4 regions of the Mesorhizobium sp. KR1-2 genome follow, and region 2 is predicted to be linked to each of the others. Evidence: riboswitches for the same ligand, from Rfam matches in the RefSeq annotation. Region 2 holds a riboswitch; each other region holds the start of a gene.
What was found. A riboswitch is a leader RNA that binds a small molecule or an ion and turns the genes downstream of it on or off. The one in region 2 is predicted to bind cobalamin.
Positions count from the first base shown of each region.

Region 1: another riboswitch for cobalamin. It lies ahead of bluB (5,6-dimethylbenzimidazole synthase); the one in region 2 lies ahead of ABLE85_RS05890 (CbtB-domain containing protein).
Region 3: another riboswitch for cobalamin. It lies ahead of ABLE85_RS16680 (aromatic ring-hydroxylating dioxygenase subunit alpha); the one in region 2 lies ahead of ABLE85_RS05890 (CbtB-domain containing protein).
Region 4: another riboswitch for cobalamin. It lies ahead of ABLE85_RS17390 (ABC transporter substrate-binding protein); the one in region 2 lies ahead of ABLE85_RS05890 (CbtB-domain containing protein).

Region 1 covers NZ_JBDZDS010000001.1:448,432-451,998, forward strand. The annotation lists gene ribB (3,4-dihydroxy-2-butanone-4-phosphate synthase) at 1-212, shown strand, start outside; gene ABLE85_RS02165 (hypothetical protein) at 300-1,283, shown strand; gene bluB (5,6-dimethylbenzimidazole synthase) at 1,290-2,021, opposite strand; cobalamin riboswitch at 2,070-2,250, opposite strand; gene ABLE85_RS02175 (histone deacetylase family protein) at 2,474-3,400, shown strand; gene ABLE85_RS02180 (exodeoxyribonuclease VII small subunit) at 3,405-3,567, shown strand, end outside.
Region 2 covers NZ_JBDZDS010000002.1:348,467-352,033, reverse strand. The annotation lists gene ABLE85_RS05900 (MFS transporter) at 1-750, shown strand, start outside; gene ABLE85_RS05895 (aromatic ring-hydroxylating dioxygenase subunit alpha) at 719-1,921, opposite strand; cobalamin riboswitch at 2,088-2,283, shown strand; gene ABLE85_RS05890 (CbtB-domain containing protein) at 2,319-2,498, shown strand; gene ABLE85_RS05885 (CbtA family protein) at 2,511-3,272, shown strand; gene cobU (bifunctional adenosylcobinamide kinase/adenosylcobinamide-phosphate guanylyltransferase) at 3,265-3,567, shown strand, end outside.
Region 3 covers NZ_JBDZDS010000008.1:109,029-112,595, forward strand. The annotation lists gene ABLE85_RS16675 (aspartate aminotransferase family protein) at 1-748, shown strand, start outside; cobalamin riboswitch at 1,189-1,392, shown strand; gene ABLE85_RS16680 (aromatic ring-hydroxylating dioxygenase subunit alpha) at 1,524-2,771, shown strand; gene ABLE85_RS16685 (hybrid-cluster NAD(P)-dependent oxidoreductase) at 2,795-3,567, shown strand, end outside.
Region 4 covers NZ_JBDZDS010000009.1:1,138-4,704, reverse strand. The annotation lists gene paaG (2-(1,2-epoxy-1,2-dihydrophenyl)acetyl-CoA isomerase PaaG) at 1-318, opposite strand, end outside; gene ABLE85_RS17395 (hypothetical protein) at 793-1,200, shown strand; cobalamin riboswitch at 1,388-1,582, shown strand; gene ABLE85_RS17390 (ABC transporter substrate-binding protein) at 1,735-2,751, shown strand; gene ABLE85_RS17385 (iron ABC transporter permease) at 2,748-3,567, shown strand, end outside.

The DNA.
Region 1 (3,567 bases), on a different contig from region 2:
CCCACCAGGACCGCAACCGCCCGCTGCACAACGAGGCGGAAGCCCACGCCGAAGCCCGCAAGCGCGAGAGCGAGTGGCGCGAGATCGGCCTCGGCGCGCAGATACTGCGCGACCTCGGCATCTCCTCGATCAACCTGATCGCCTCGCGCGAGCGCCACTATGTCGGCCTCGAAGGTTTCGGCATCAAGATCGCCAAAACTGAAATTCTCTAGCGAGAAACGTCGCTGCCGCGCGGCAGACGCTTGACAATATTTCCCCTCAGGACATGCTAAATTTGCCTGTCTTGGGGGGATTATTGCATGTGGGACTTCGATATCGGCAAGACGCTGTCGATGATGATGAAGACATGGCCCTTCATCGTCTTTCGCATGATCGTGTTTTTTGCAATCACCGCGGCATATGTGCTTGCGACAGGCGCCGGAGCTGGCGTCGGTTATGGCGCAGGCCACATCTTCGGCGGCGAGGACGGTCCCGCCACCTTGTCGATCTGGGGCGGCATTATCAGCTTCGGCCTGGTGTCGCTGATCGTCTACTGGATCCGCGAATACATCCTGTACATCGTCAAGGCAGGCCACATCGCCGTCATGGTTCGGCTACTGGACGGGCACGGAGTGCCCAGCGGCCAGGGGCAGATCTCCTATGCGCGGGAGGTTGTGACCACGCGCTTTGCGGAAGCCAATATTCTCTTCGTGCTCGACCAACTGGTGAAGGGCGCCATCGCCGCGATCACCGGCCTGATCGGTGGCATCGCGGCCTTCCTCCCCATTCCCGGGCTCGACGGGCTGGTGAAGTTCGTCAACGCGGTCATTCGCCTGTCGCTGACCTATGTCGACGAGATCATCCTCGCCTACAACATTCGCCTCGACAGCCACAGCCCCTACGAGACCGCGCGCCAGGGCGTCGTCCTCTACGCGCAGAACGCCGGCACCATGGTCAAGAACGCCGTGTGGCTTGCGATCGTCATGTGGGGCCTGACCTTCGTCATCTTCCTGATGATGCTGACGCCGGCGGCAGCCATCCTCTACATGATGCCGGGGCAACTGGCGGGCTGGGCCTTCGTGCTGGCGATCGTGTTCGCCTGGGCCATCAAGGCGGCGCTGATCGAGCCCTTCGCCATCGCCTCGCTGATGCAGGTCTATTTCAAGACTATCGAAGGGCAGGTGCCCAATCCGGACTGGGATCGCCGGCTGGCCGAGGCATCGGGCAAGTTCCGCGAGCTGAAGGACAAGGCGCTGGGCTCGGCTGGCGGGGCGGCATGGCAGCCGGCCAAGCAGGCTCGCTAAGCATGCTCAGGGTCGCCAGGACAGGGATTCACTGGCTACGGTTTCCTTGAGTAAGGTTTCTCCGGCGCCACCGAAGGCCTCGCTCATGATGAGCTCGGGCAGGGGCAGGCGATTGCCCCAGCCGCTTGCTTCGAGATCCGGCTTCGGCGCGAACTGCGAGACACGGCCGACGCACAGATAGGCGATCGGCGCGACATGCTCGGGAATGCCGAGAAGCTCCTTCAGCGCCTGTTCGTCAAGAATGCTGACCCAGCCTATCCCCACGCCCTCGGCGCGCGCGGCGAGCCAGAGGTTCTGCACCGCGCAAACGGTGCTGTAGAGGTCCATCTGCGGGTTGTGCCAGCGGCCGAGCGGCGAGTTTTCCGAGCGCCGGCGGTCGCAGGTGATGCAGAGGTTCAGCGCGCTTTCGCAAATGCCTTCGAGCTTCAGCTTGCGGTAGAGCGCCTGCCGCTCGGCGGCGATGGCGTGCAGTTCCTGCTCGCGGGCGGTGAGGAACAGGTCGCGCACCCGCTCGCGTCGCTCCATGTCCCTGATGACGATGAAGTTCCATGGCTGCATGAAGCCGACTGACGGCGCGTGATGGGCGGCCAGCAGGAGACGCGCCAGAACGGCGTCGTCCAGCGGCTCGGGCGCAAAATGGCTGCGCACGTCGCGGCGCGTAAAGATGGCGCGGTAGACCGCCTCGCGCGCGGCGTCTTCGAAGGCGTTTTCGGGCATAGGATGGCTGCTTGCCGGCATCGCGTTTCCCCTTGCGAACAGGCTCGGCATCGTTCCGCCTGACCATGCGGACGACTATTTCTGCCTGGCCGGTCTTCTGGCTCGGGTTCGTCCCGCCATCGGCGCCTTCCCGTTCCGCAGAACAGTGGCATCTACCGATGCGGTCCCCCTTACAGCGTTGGGCACGCCGCGGATTTGCACCGCGTTCCCGATTCTCCCGCCTTAGAGCGCGATGGCTTCTCCTTGAAACGCCATCTTGCTCCCAGTTTCTGGAGCATGATCTTGTCCGAAAAGTCTGTAACTTTTCGGGATCATGCTCTAAGGCGGGCACCTTGCAGCGCGGCGACACTATCGCGAAATGGCTGGCGGTCCATCCTCGCCATGCGACATGGACTTTGGAGAAAGAACGATTTTCCCCAGGCTTCGGCAGGTAGTGCGTGGCGACGCGCGCCATTGCTGATAAGCTGCCCGGCATGACCACGCGCCTTTATTCGCATCCTATCTATCTCGAGCACCTGACGCCGCCGGGGCACCCGGAGCGCCCGGACCGGCTGCGCGCGATCGCGCGCGTGCTGGAGGACGAGGCCTTTTCGGACCTCGTGCGCGTCGAGGCGCCGGAGGGCGACGAGGCGACGATCCTTTTCGCCCATCCCGAGAGCTTCGTGGACAGGATTCGCGCGGCGATCCCCGAGGAGGGGCTCGTGGGCATCGACCCAGACACCACGGTCAGCCCCAAGAGCTGGCAGGCGGCGCTGACGGCGATCGGCGCGGCCAATGCCGCGGTGGACGACGTGTTCACCGGCAAGGCCGACAATGTCTTCGTGGCGGCGCGCCCGCCAGGCCACCATGCCGAGAAGACGACGGCGATGGGTTTTTGCCTGTTCAACAATGCCGCGATCGCGGCCCGCTACGCGCAGCGCAAATTTGGTGCCGAGCGTGTTGCCATCGTCGACTGGGACGTGCACCACGGCAACGGCACGCAGGACATCTTCTGGAGTGATCCGAGCGTGCTGTTCTGCTCCACGCACCAGATGCCGCTCTATCCGGGCACGGGAGCCAAGGACGAGACCGGCGCGGGCAACATCGTCAACGCGCCGCTGTCGCCGGAGAGCGGCGGCGACTTGTTCCGCGAAGCGTTCCGCGCACGCGTGCTTCCGGCGCTCGATGCCTTCGGCCCGGACCTGGTCATCATCTCGGCCGGTTTCGACGCGCACCATCGCGACCCGCTGGCACAGATCAATCTGACCGAAGAGGACTTCGACTGGGCGACAGGCCAGCTCATGGACCGCGCGGCGCGCCATGCGAACAATCGCATCGTGAGCCTGCTCGAGGGCGGCTATGACCTGCAGGGCCTGTCTTTCTCGGTCGCGGCGCATGTGAAGCGCCTGATGAAAGGATGAATTGATGGACTCCGAACCGAATGACGACATCAAGGCGATGAGCTTCGAACAGGCGCTGGAAGCGCTGGAGAGCATCGTCGACCATCTGGAGCGCGGCGACGTGCCGCTCGACCAGTCGATCCGCATCTACGAGCGCGGGGAGGCGCTGAAGGCACATTGCGACCGGC
Region 2 (3,567 bases):
ATGGCCTGGACCGGCGGGCCGACGCTCGGCGTGTTCCTCTATACGCATTACGGAATCGTAGCCACACATGCGGTAGTGCTAGCCTTCGCGACGGCGCTGCTGATCACCTTCTGGTATTTCCGCCTTGGCGACAATCCGCTGATCAGTCCCGGCAAGACGCGGGCCGCCAACCCACTGAAGAACATTGGCCGCTTCGTTTCCCAGCCGCGGCTGCGCCTGGCCTGGGTGATCGCCTTCGGCCGCTCCTGTTTCTGGACGACCTTCTTCGTTTACGGGCCGATCCTGATGGTGGTGACGGGCGAGGGTGAACTGGCCGGGGGCCTGCTGGTTTCGGCCGGCAACGCGCTGCTCTTTGCCGCCATCTCCTGGGGGCGGGCGGGGCGGCGCTTCGGCGCGCGCAACGTGATGGCCTTTGCCTTCCTGGCCATGAGCGCGGCGCTGTTCGCGGCCGGCCTGGGCGGGGAGAACCTGCCGCTGATGACCGGCGGATTCCTGCTGCTCGGCGCGCTGTTTGCGGTGGCGCTCGACGCGCTCGGTTCCACTGCCTTCATGCGCGCGGTGCGCACCTATGAGAGGCCGCAGATGACGGCGGTCTACCGCACCTATCTCGATTTTTCTGAACTCCTGCCGCCGCTTGTCTATTCGGTGGTGCTTAGCTTCTTCGGGCTCGGGGCGGTGTTCTGCACGCTTGGCGTCTTCACCGTCTTTTGCGGCCTGCTTACCTGGCGCTATCTGCCGAAATCGATGTGACGTCGTGGGCGGCGTGCTGGCCGCCCACCCATTGATGGAAGCGATGCAGCTCGTATTCCTCTGGCATCAAAACACCGGCCTGGTGCCGCAGCGAGTGCAGGCCCTTCTGATTGAGTTCGCAGGCGGCGGCATCCTCCTCCAGCACGCGGGCCCCAAAGTCGACGATATTCTCCAGGTTGGCGCCCTCCGATGTCAGCGCATCCGCAGGAAACAGCCATTCGGCGGTAAGCTCGGTCTGTTCGGGGCCGAGGGGCATCAGCCGCACGGTGCGCACATAATCGACATGGCCGACTATGAACATGGACGGCAGGTGCATTGCATAGGTCTGGCCGGCGGCGCGCTCGGCCTCCGTCAGTGAACCGAAAACCGGGCCGTGAACGCGACCGTCCTCCGACCAGGTTTCGGCGCCCGCCCGAAGTCCGCCCGCAAATTCGGGGGCGTCGTTGTCGGCATGCAGCGCCCAGTCGGGATCGTCATGGCGCGCCATCAGCCCGCGGCCGTAGATCGGAACGAGGTGGGACAGGTTCTTGTGCACGCCCGGACAGTGCAGGCACTCGTTGAAGTTTTCCCAGAAAACCTTCCAATTGCAGTTCAGCACTTTGCGCAGGACATGGCCGGTGGCGAGTTCTTCCAAGGGCCAGTTGGTAAGGTCGCCGGAGCCGGGATCGAAACTTTCCGCGGCGGAACCGGCGGCATCCTCGGTGAGATTGACGAAGACGAAGCCGCGCCAGAGCGAAATCGCGACCGGATAGAGCGGGTAATCGGCCTTGTCGAAGCCAGCCGGAAGCGTCTTGGAGGGGATGCGCACCAATTCGCCGCGCAAGGAATAGGACCAGGCGTGGTAGGGACAGGTCAGCAGCCTGCTCTTCAGGCGGCCCTCGTTTTCGCGGCACAACTGTGAGCCGCGGTGCCGGCAGGTGTTGTGGAAGGCACGCAAGATTCCGCTTTCGTCGCGTATGACGAGGACCTGCTGAGTGCCGATCGTGAAGACCCGATAGGCTTGAGGCTGGGCGATGTCGGCCTCGCGGCAGAGCATCATCCAGTTGCGATACCAAATCGCTTCAAGATCTCGCCGATATTCCGCTTCGTCCCAATAGGAGCGGGCCGGCAGCGTCGTCTCGGCGGACCGCAGCCCATTGTAGGGATCGCTGTGTTCGATGTCGGCTCGCATAGCGCTACTCCCGGTCGACCGCACAAAACGGACACTGGCAAACGTCGATTGTCAATCATCATGCAAATGGCGGCGATTTGGCCGCTGGCAAGGACTTGTGCATTTGCGACCTCGATGGCCGCCAAAAGGGCGGGAATATGGTTTGCCGGGCGTGACGATTCTCCGTATAGTCGCGGCCGTCGTCGGTTCCGGACGGAACAAGAGGGAATGCGGTGCGGGCATTTTTTGTGCCCAAAGCCGCGGCTGCCCCCGCAACTGTATGCGGAGAGCCCTCCCCAAATGCCACTGAGGGTTACCTCGGGAAGGCGGGGAAGGGTGCAGACCCGCAAGCCAGGAGACCTGCCGGCGACGAAGACAACGCTAGATGCCCTCGGGTGGAGGGTGAAAGGACTTTAAAATGAACACGATTTCTTCGACGCTCGGCGCTTCTGCAAGCTCTTCCTCGCGCGCCACGCAGCTCGCGCTTTCCGCGCTGCTCGGCCTGTTCGTGATCGGCTTCGTCGGCTTCTCGCACATGGAAGTCGTCCACAACGCCGCCCACGACTACCGCCACTCGCTCGCGTTCCCCTGCCATTAAAAGGGGCTTCCAATGACTGTGTTTCGCAACGTCGTGTTCATCGCGGCGATCGCTGGGCTATTGTCCGGCATGGTCATGGCTGGGATGCAAACCTTCGCGACGGTTCCGCTGATTCTTCAGGCTGAGGTCTATGAAGAGGCTGCTGGCGGGCACGACCATGGTTCGGCACACAATATGCCAGGCATGGAGATGAGTGCCTCGGCGACCGCAGAAGCCGCTGCGCCCGCCGAGGAGGAAGAAGCCTGGGCGCCGGCTGACGGCCTCGAGCGCTTCAGCTTCACCGCGCTTGCCAATATCGTCACCGGCATCGGCTTCGCGCTGGTTCTGGTAGCCGTGTCCGAAATGGCGGGCGGCATTGCGGGCTGGCGTCAGGGCGTTTTCTGGGGCTTTGCGGGCTTTGCCGTGTTCACGCTGGCGCCGGGCCTCGGCCTGCCGCCGGAATTGCCGGCCATGCCAGCCGCCGACCTTGCCGCCCGCCAGGTCTGGTGGATCGGCACGGCCGTCGCCACGGCTGCTGGTCTTGGCCTGATCGCCTCCCGCAACTCGCTGGCCTTCTCGCTGCTCGGCGTGGCGCTGATCGTGGCACCGCACGTCATCGGTGCGCCGCAGCCGGCAAGCCACGAAACGCCCATTCCGGAAAGCCTGCACCACCAGTTCGTGGTCGCAGTCAACGTCACCAACCTGATTTTCTGGGTGGTGCTCGGGGCGCTGGTCGGCATCGTGCGTGGCCGCTTCACCGGAACGGCAAAAAGCCTGCGCGACAGCTTTGCCTGACGCCAGCACATTGACGCTGCTGCTCGGCGGCGCGCGCTCCGGCAAGAGCGCGCATGCCGAGCAGCTGGCGACCGGCTTTCCGGCGCCGTGGACCTACATCGCCACTGCCCAGGCCTATGACGACGAGATGGTGGAGCGCATCGCGCTGCACCGCGCCCGCCGCGTCGAGGGCTGGGAAACGCTCGACGCCCCGCTCGATCTCGTTGGCGCAATCGAGAGCGTGCCCGACGGCCGCCCGCTGCTTGTCGACTGCCTGACGCTATGGCTCTCCAATCATCTCCTGGCCGAACACGAT
Region 3 (3,567 bases), on a different contig from region 2:
GAAGCTGATCCTGGCCGAGGGCCCGGAAACCGTTGCCGCCTTCATCGGCGAGCCGGTGATGGGCGCGGGCGGCGTCGTTGTGCCGCCGGCCGGTTACTGGGAGAAGATCCAGGCGGTGCTGGCCAAGTACGACATCCTGCTGGTGGCCGACGAGGTCATCTGCGGCTTCGGCCGCACCGGCGAGATGTTCGGCTCGCAGACCATGGGCATGCGGCCCGACATCATGGTCATGTCGAAGCAGCTGTCCTCGTCCTACCTGCCGATCTCGGCGCTGATGATCAACGATCGCGTGTTCGAGCCGATCGCCGACGAAAGCAACCGCATCGGCACCTTCGGTCACGGCTTCACCGCCGGCGGTCATCCGGTCGCGGCTGCGGTCGCGCTGGAAAACATCCGCCTGATCGAGGAGCGCAACCTGGTCGATAACGCTCGCGAGGTCGGCGCCTACATGCAGCAGCGCCTGCGCGAGCTGGCTTCGCACGAGCTGGTCGGCGAAGTGCGCGGCGTCGGTCTCATCGCGGCGATCGAGACGGTGGCCGACAAGGCGACCAAGGCGCCGTGGGGCCAGGTCGGTGCGCTGGGCGCGCTGGTCAACGGCCAGCTGCAGCAGAACGGCGTGATCTCCCGCGCCATGGGCGACTCGATCGCCTTCTGCCCGCCGCTCATCATCACCAAGGCGCAGGTCGACGACATCGTCGCCGCGCTCCGCACGTCGCTCGACGCGGCGCTGGCTCAGGTCAAGGCCTGATCCCAAGCCACCAACAAAGAACCCGGCAAGAAGGAATTCTTGCCGGGTTCATTCTTTTTGGGAGGTGCGAAGGCTGCGGGATTGCATGCGGCCCAGCATGGCCAATCAGTTCTGAGGAATAGTCTTTCGGGTGTTCAGGCGAAGGGCGCGGCCACGCCAGCGCCTCGCGGCGCCGCGAGCGGTTCCAGCGCCACAGGTCGCGGCTGAGAATGCCGAGCACGGTCAGCGAGATCACGCGTGCGTCAGCCGCCGGTCGCCCACTTTTCCAAACATTTTCTCGACACTCCGAAGCGCGGCCGGACCTGGCCGCGCGCTCGTGTGTTGCGCTGCCGCTTGGCGCGGCACACGCCATCGCTTCGTCGCGATCACATCTTTTGCACTGTCGTCTTTGCGTTTGGGACATGTCGCATTCGCGTGCGCCACCCCCCGCTGTCCGATGCTCTAATCGGGATACTTCAGGTGCCGGCCCCGGAAACGGGTCCGGAGAATTGGGAAGCCGGTTAGAATCCGGCGCTGCCCCCGCAACGGTGGTGGAGTGTGTCATGGCGGGAGACCACTGGGCGAAATGCCTGGGAAGGTGTCCGTGACGGTCCTGCAGGACCAACTCCTCAGCCCGGAAACCAGCCTGATGTCGTTTGAACCCGACTGATCGCGGTGGGCGGTCAAGTGGCGGAGCGTTGCGCGTCGGCAGCCTTGCCTGGCTGTGAGCGCAATCTTCCTCCCCTGAAATCACCACCAGTTCAGTCCTTGTGCGCCAGCAAAGCGAGGACAGGACATGGATACACGCACCGAAATGCTGAGGCAGATCCGCAGCCGCCGTGACGGCTTCAGCCTTGAGCAGCCCTTCTACATCGACCCCGACTATTTCAAACTCGACATGGAGCTGATCTGGTATCGCGACTGGCTGTTTGTCGGCCACGACTGCGAGCTGCCCAAGACCGGCAGCTACATGACCGTCCAGATCGGCGATTTCCCGGTGGTGGTCGTTCGCGACCAGAACGGTGACATCCGCGCCTTCCACAACTCCTGCCGCCATCGCGGCAGCCGCGTGTGCACCGCTCACAAGGGCACGGCGGCGAAGCTCGTCTGCCCCTATCACCAGTGGACCTACGAGCTTGACGGCCGCCTGCTGTTCGCCCGCCAGATGGGGCCGGATTTCGACGCCAGCGGCTTTGGCCTCAAGCCCGTCGCCTGCGAAAGCGTGGGCGGCTACGTCTTCATCTGTCTGGCCGACGAGCCGGCCGACTTTGCGCCGATGCGGGTTATGGTCGAACCCTACCTCCTGCCGCACCGGTTGCGCGACGCCAAGGTCGCCCACGAAACTACCATCATCGAAAAGGGCAACTGGAAGCTGGTGTGGGAAAACAACCGCGAGTGCTACCACTGCGCCGGCAACCATCCCGAACTGTGCAAGACCTTCCCCGAGGCGCCGAACGTGACCGGCGTCAATGGCGCCGACAGCGACCCGGAGATGGTGGCGCACTGGCAGAAATGCGAGGCGGCCGGTCTGCCGAGCAAATTCCGCATCGATGCCGCCGGCCAGTACCGCGCCACGCGCACGCCGCTGCTGCGCGATGCCGTCAGCTACACCATGACCGGCAAGCGCGCAGTGCAGCGCAACCTGTCCGACAGCGTCTCGGCCGACCGTATCGGCTCGCTGCTGCTCTATCACTACCCGACGACGTGGAACCACGTGCTGGGCGACCACGCGGTTACCTTCCGCGTGCTGCCCATCAGTGCCACTGAAACGGCGGTGACGACGAAGTGGCTGGTGCACAAGGATGCGGTGGAAGGCGTCGACTACGATCTTGCCGAACTCACTCATGTCTGGACCGAGACCAACGACCAGGACCGGCGGATCGTCGAGGAGAACGCCTTCGGCATCAAGTCGCCGGCCTACGAGCCCGGACCCTATTCGGAGGTGCATGAAGGCGGCGTGATCCAGTTCGTCGACTGGTATTGCGGCTTCATCGAGCCGCGCCTTGCCGAGGGCGAAAAGCCCTCGCTGCGCAGCGTCGCCTGAGGCGGGAGGGCGGGATGAACGCCATGACCTCCATCAGCCTCTATAAGCATCTCGACCAGATGCTGCCATGGAACGACAAGCTGCAGGTGCTGGAATGCATCGGCGTGGCGGACGAGGCGCCGCAGGTGAAGACCTTCACCTTCCGCTCCGACAACCAGACCTGGTTCCGCTACCAGCCGGGCCAGTTCGTCACGCTGGAGCTGCCGGTGGGCGCGGAGCCCGTGCTACGCACCTATACGCTGTCGTCCAGCCCCTCGCGGCCCTTTTCAATCGCGGTCACCGTCAAGGCGCAGGCCGACAGCGTCGGCACGCGCTGGATGTTCGATCACCTGCGGCCGGGCATGCATGTGAAGGCCTATGGCCCGGCCGGCGACTTTTCGCTGCACAACCACCCGGCGGCTAAGTACCTGTTCATCTCGGCGGGGTCGGGTATCACGCCGATGATGTCGATGACCCGCTGGCTGAACGATTTCGCGCCTCAGACCGACGTCGCCTTCGTCAACTGCGCGCGGCGGCCGGAAGAGATCATCTTCCGCAAGGAACTGGAACTGCTCGGCAACCAGATGCCGGGTCTCTCGCTCGGCTTCCTGGTCGAAGAGCGGTCGAGCCGCGAAAGCTGGTTCGGCCATATGGGCCGCATCGACGCCGTGCGCCTGCCGCTGCTCTCGCCCGACTTCCGCGAGCGCGAGATCTTCTGCTGCGGGCCCGACCCGTTCATGCGGGCGGTGCGTCAGATGCTTGAAGCCGCCGGCTTCGACATGGCGCGCTACCATCAGGAAAACTTCGGCGCGCCCGC
Region 4 (3,567 bases), on a different contig from region 2:
GTTGACGGCGCAGACGACAGGCTTGGGCAGGCTGCGAATCAGGCGGACGGTCGGGTTGTAGAAGGTGCCGATCGTGTAGCCGAGGTCGGGCGGGCCGTCCGGGCCTGGTTTGCGGTCGCGCAGATCCTGCCCGGCGGAGAACCCGCGCCCGGCGCCGGTCAGCAGCACGGCACGTATCTCGGCTTCGTCATGGGCGCGCTGGATGCCCGCGCGGAGTGCCAGGTGCATCTCCTCGGTGAAGGCGTTGAGCTTGTCCGGACGATTGAGGACAAGCGTCAGGACGCCATCGGACAGCGTGGAAAGAACGGTCTCGGACATATTCCTTGCCTCCCTGGAAAATGCATGCATTGCACCCGGTCCGCGCCTCCTAGCCCCTGTCGGATGGAAAGTCCCACGCTCATTAACGGTGGAACGGACAAAACCGCATGGCGGAATGCAGGGCAGCAGCGAGGTATCGCGAGCGCTCCCTGCAGGGTGGAATTTCTGAACGGTGAAGGGCGGCAAAGGGGCCGAAAGCGGTCGGTCTGCTATTGGGACATCATGGCCCGTAAGCGGCCGTTGCGTTGGGGGACTTCGCAGGCATTCGCGAAAACTGCTGGGCGAGGCCGCCGGACCAATTTTTCTGGTGATGAGACCGGGCCTCGCGCTCGGTGCCGCCGCCGAATCCTCATCACCTGGGAATCGCGCGTGACGGCACCAAACGCCCTTGGCCTTGTTCCAATTGCGGTGTTCGAGAGACGAGGACGGAGGTGGTAGTATCAGCTCCCCAACACAAATTGCGGCAGGAAAACGATGCACGCATTCAGTTTTGCCTTCGCACTGCTTGTGATCCCAGGAGTCGCAAACGCGGCCAACAACAAGTTGCAGTTCTGGAACCTGACCGCAAACACCGTCACGGAATTCTACTTGGCTCCCGCCGGGACCGAGGATTGGGGAAAGAACCAGACGAAGAACGATCCCGATGGCTCCGTCGACCACGACGAAAGATTGGTCATCAAGGACACGCCGGCCGGCACCTATGACGCCAAGCTCACAGACAAAACCGGCCGCACCTGCGTTGTGAAAAATGTAGAGGTTAAGGAAAAGGGAGTGTTCCCAATCGAAAGAGAACCAGTTGACAGGCTGCACGAAGTGACCTGCGCCACGGTCGATGTGCACAGCTATCTTGCGCGCCTTTTTGTCTTGCGGCATGCCTTGTGATGGCTCCCTGCCCCCTAGCCATCGGGCGGGACCTTTGGTCGCGGCAGTCGGGCCGCGAATGGCTCGAAGGCCAGATCAGTGTCAGGCAATGAATTTCCGACGGTTTCCTTCGCGATCGGGCGAAGACCAAGGAAAAAGGTCGCCATTTTCCACGCCATTTCAGTGACTTGATGCGGGCGAAGCAATCCGCTAGGAACCATGCGTCGGTTCCCGCAAGGGAATAACAGGGAATTCGCCGCGGCTTGACCCGCGAAACGAAACTGCCCCCGCAACTGTAGGCGGTTAGTACCTTCTCAAAAATGCCACTGGGTATCTGCCCGGGAAGGCCGAGAAGGACCATGACCCGTCAGTCAGGAGACCTACCGACACCTGTAAACTCAACGCGCCGGGCGGGGATGTCCGGGGAGGTTTGTCGATGTCGTACACCACAGGTGGATTGCAGTTGCGTCATGCCCATTCGGGCGTGAGCGATCATCGTCGTGCTGACCCGAATCCTTCGATCCCGGCCACCCACAGATCGGAGATCTTCGCGTCATGACAGCTTCGCGCCTGGCACTTGCTGCCGCCAGCCTTGCATTCCTTACGGCCACTGCTGCGGCCGAGCCCACCAAATATCCGCTGACCCTCGAAAACTGCGGGGAGAAGATCGCCTTCGACAAGGCGCCCGCAAGCGCTGTCACGGTCGGCCAGGCGGCGACCGAAGTTCTTTACTCTCTCGGCCTCGGCGACAAGGTCTCCGGCACCTCGGTCTGGTTCACCGAAGTGCTGCCGCAGTTCAAGGCGATCAACGACAAGATCGAGCGGCTGGCCGACAACGACCCGAGCTTCGAGAGCGTGGTCGCCAAGCGTCCGGACCTGGTGGCCGTGCAGTTCGAATGGCATGTCGGGCCGAGCGGCATTGTCGCCACCCGCACGCAGTTCCACGATGTCGGCATCCCCACCTATGTGCTGCCGACGGACTGCGTCGCGAAAGATAACACGATAGGCGTTGACGGCACCCGCAGCGAGTTGTTTTCGACCGCGGCGATCCATCAGGGCGTGCGGGAGCTGGCCACCATTTTCGACATGCAGGACAAGGGTGAGGAACTCGTCGCCGACCTGACCAAGCGCGAAGCCGCCGCGGTCGAGCGCGCCAAGGCGCTCAACCTCAAGGATGTATCGGCCGTGTTCTGGTTCTCCAGCGCGGAGATGGACATCGATCCCTATGTCGCAGGGCGCAAGGGGGCGCCGGCCTACATGATGGACAAGCTCGGCATCAGGAACATCGCCGGGTCGGACGAAGAGTGGCCGGTGGTCGGCTGGGAAACCATCGCCAAGGCCAATCCGACGATCATCGTCATCGCCAGGATGGATCGCCGGCGCTTCCCGGCCGACGACTACGAGAAGAAGCTCGAATTCCTGAAGACCGATCCGGTCGCCAGCCAGATGGATGCGGTCAAGAACAACCGCATCGTCGTCATGGACGCCCACGCGATGGACGCGACCATCCGCACGGTCTCCGGCATCGAGGCCCTCGCCGACTCACTCGAGAAATTCGGACTGGCGAAGTGAGCCTGGCTTTTGTCCGACAAGCGCAGATCTCCCGGCTCGGCCGGGGGATATTGGGTTTCCTTGCGCTCGCGGCCGCGATCCTTGCCGGCACATGCATCGGCGAGACCCCCATCACCGTCGGTGTGGTGCTGCAGACGCTGGCCAACAAGATTTTTGGCACGGCCTATGTGCTCGATCCCATCGAGATGGGGATCATCTGGAACTACCGCCTGCCGCGCGCCATCGTTGCCGCCTGCTGTGGCTCGGGACTGGCGATCTCCGGCATGGTGCTGCAGTCGCTGCTGCGGAACGCCCTGGCCGACCCGTATCTGCTCGGCATCTCGGCTGGAGCTTCAACCGGCGCGGTGATGGTGACCGTCGCTGGCCTTGGCGCCGGCGCGATCTCCATGTCGCTCGGCGCCTTTGCCGGTGCCGTCGCGGCCTTCCTGCTGGTGGCGGTCCTGGCCCGGGCCGCGGGCGGCGGCGTGACGCTTCACGGCACCGGCCAGATCGTGCTCGCAGGCATTGCCGGCTCACAGCTCTTCAACGCGCTGACCTCCTTCATCATCACCAAGTCCGCCAATGCCGAGCAGGCAAGAGGCATCATGTTCTGGCTGCTCGGCAATTTGAGCGGCGCGCGCTGGCCCGATGTCTGGCTGGCGGTGCCGGTCGCCCTTCTCGGGCTCCTCGCTTGCATCTGGTATGCCCGCGCGCTCGACGCCTTCGCCTTCGGATCGGAATCGGCCGCCTCGCTCGGCGTGCCAGTGCGGACCGTCCAGGTCACGCTGATCGGCATCACCGCCCTGGTGACGGCGGTGATGGTCAGCATCGTCGGCT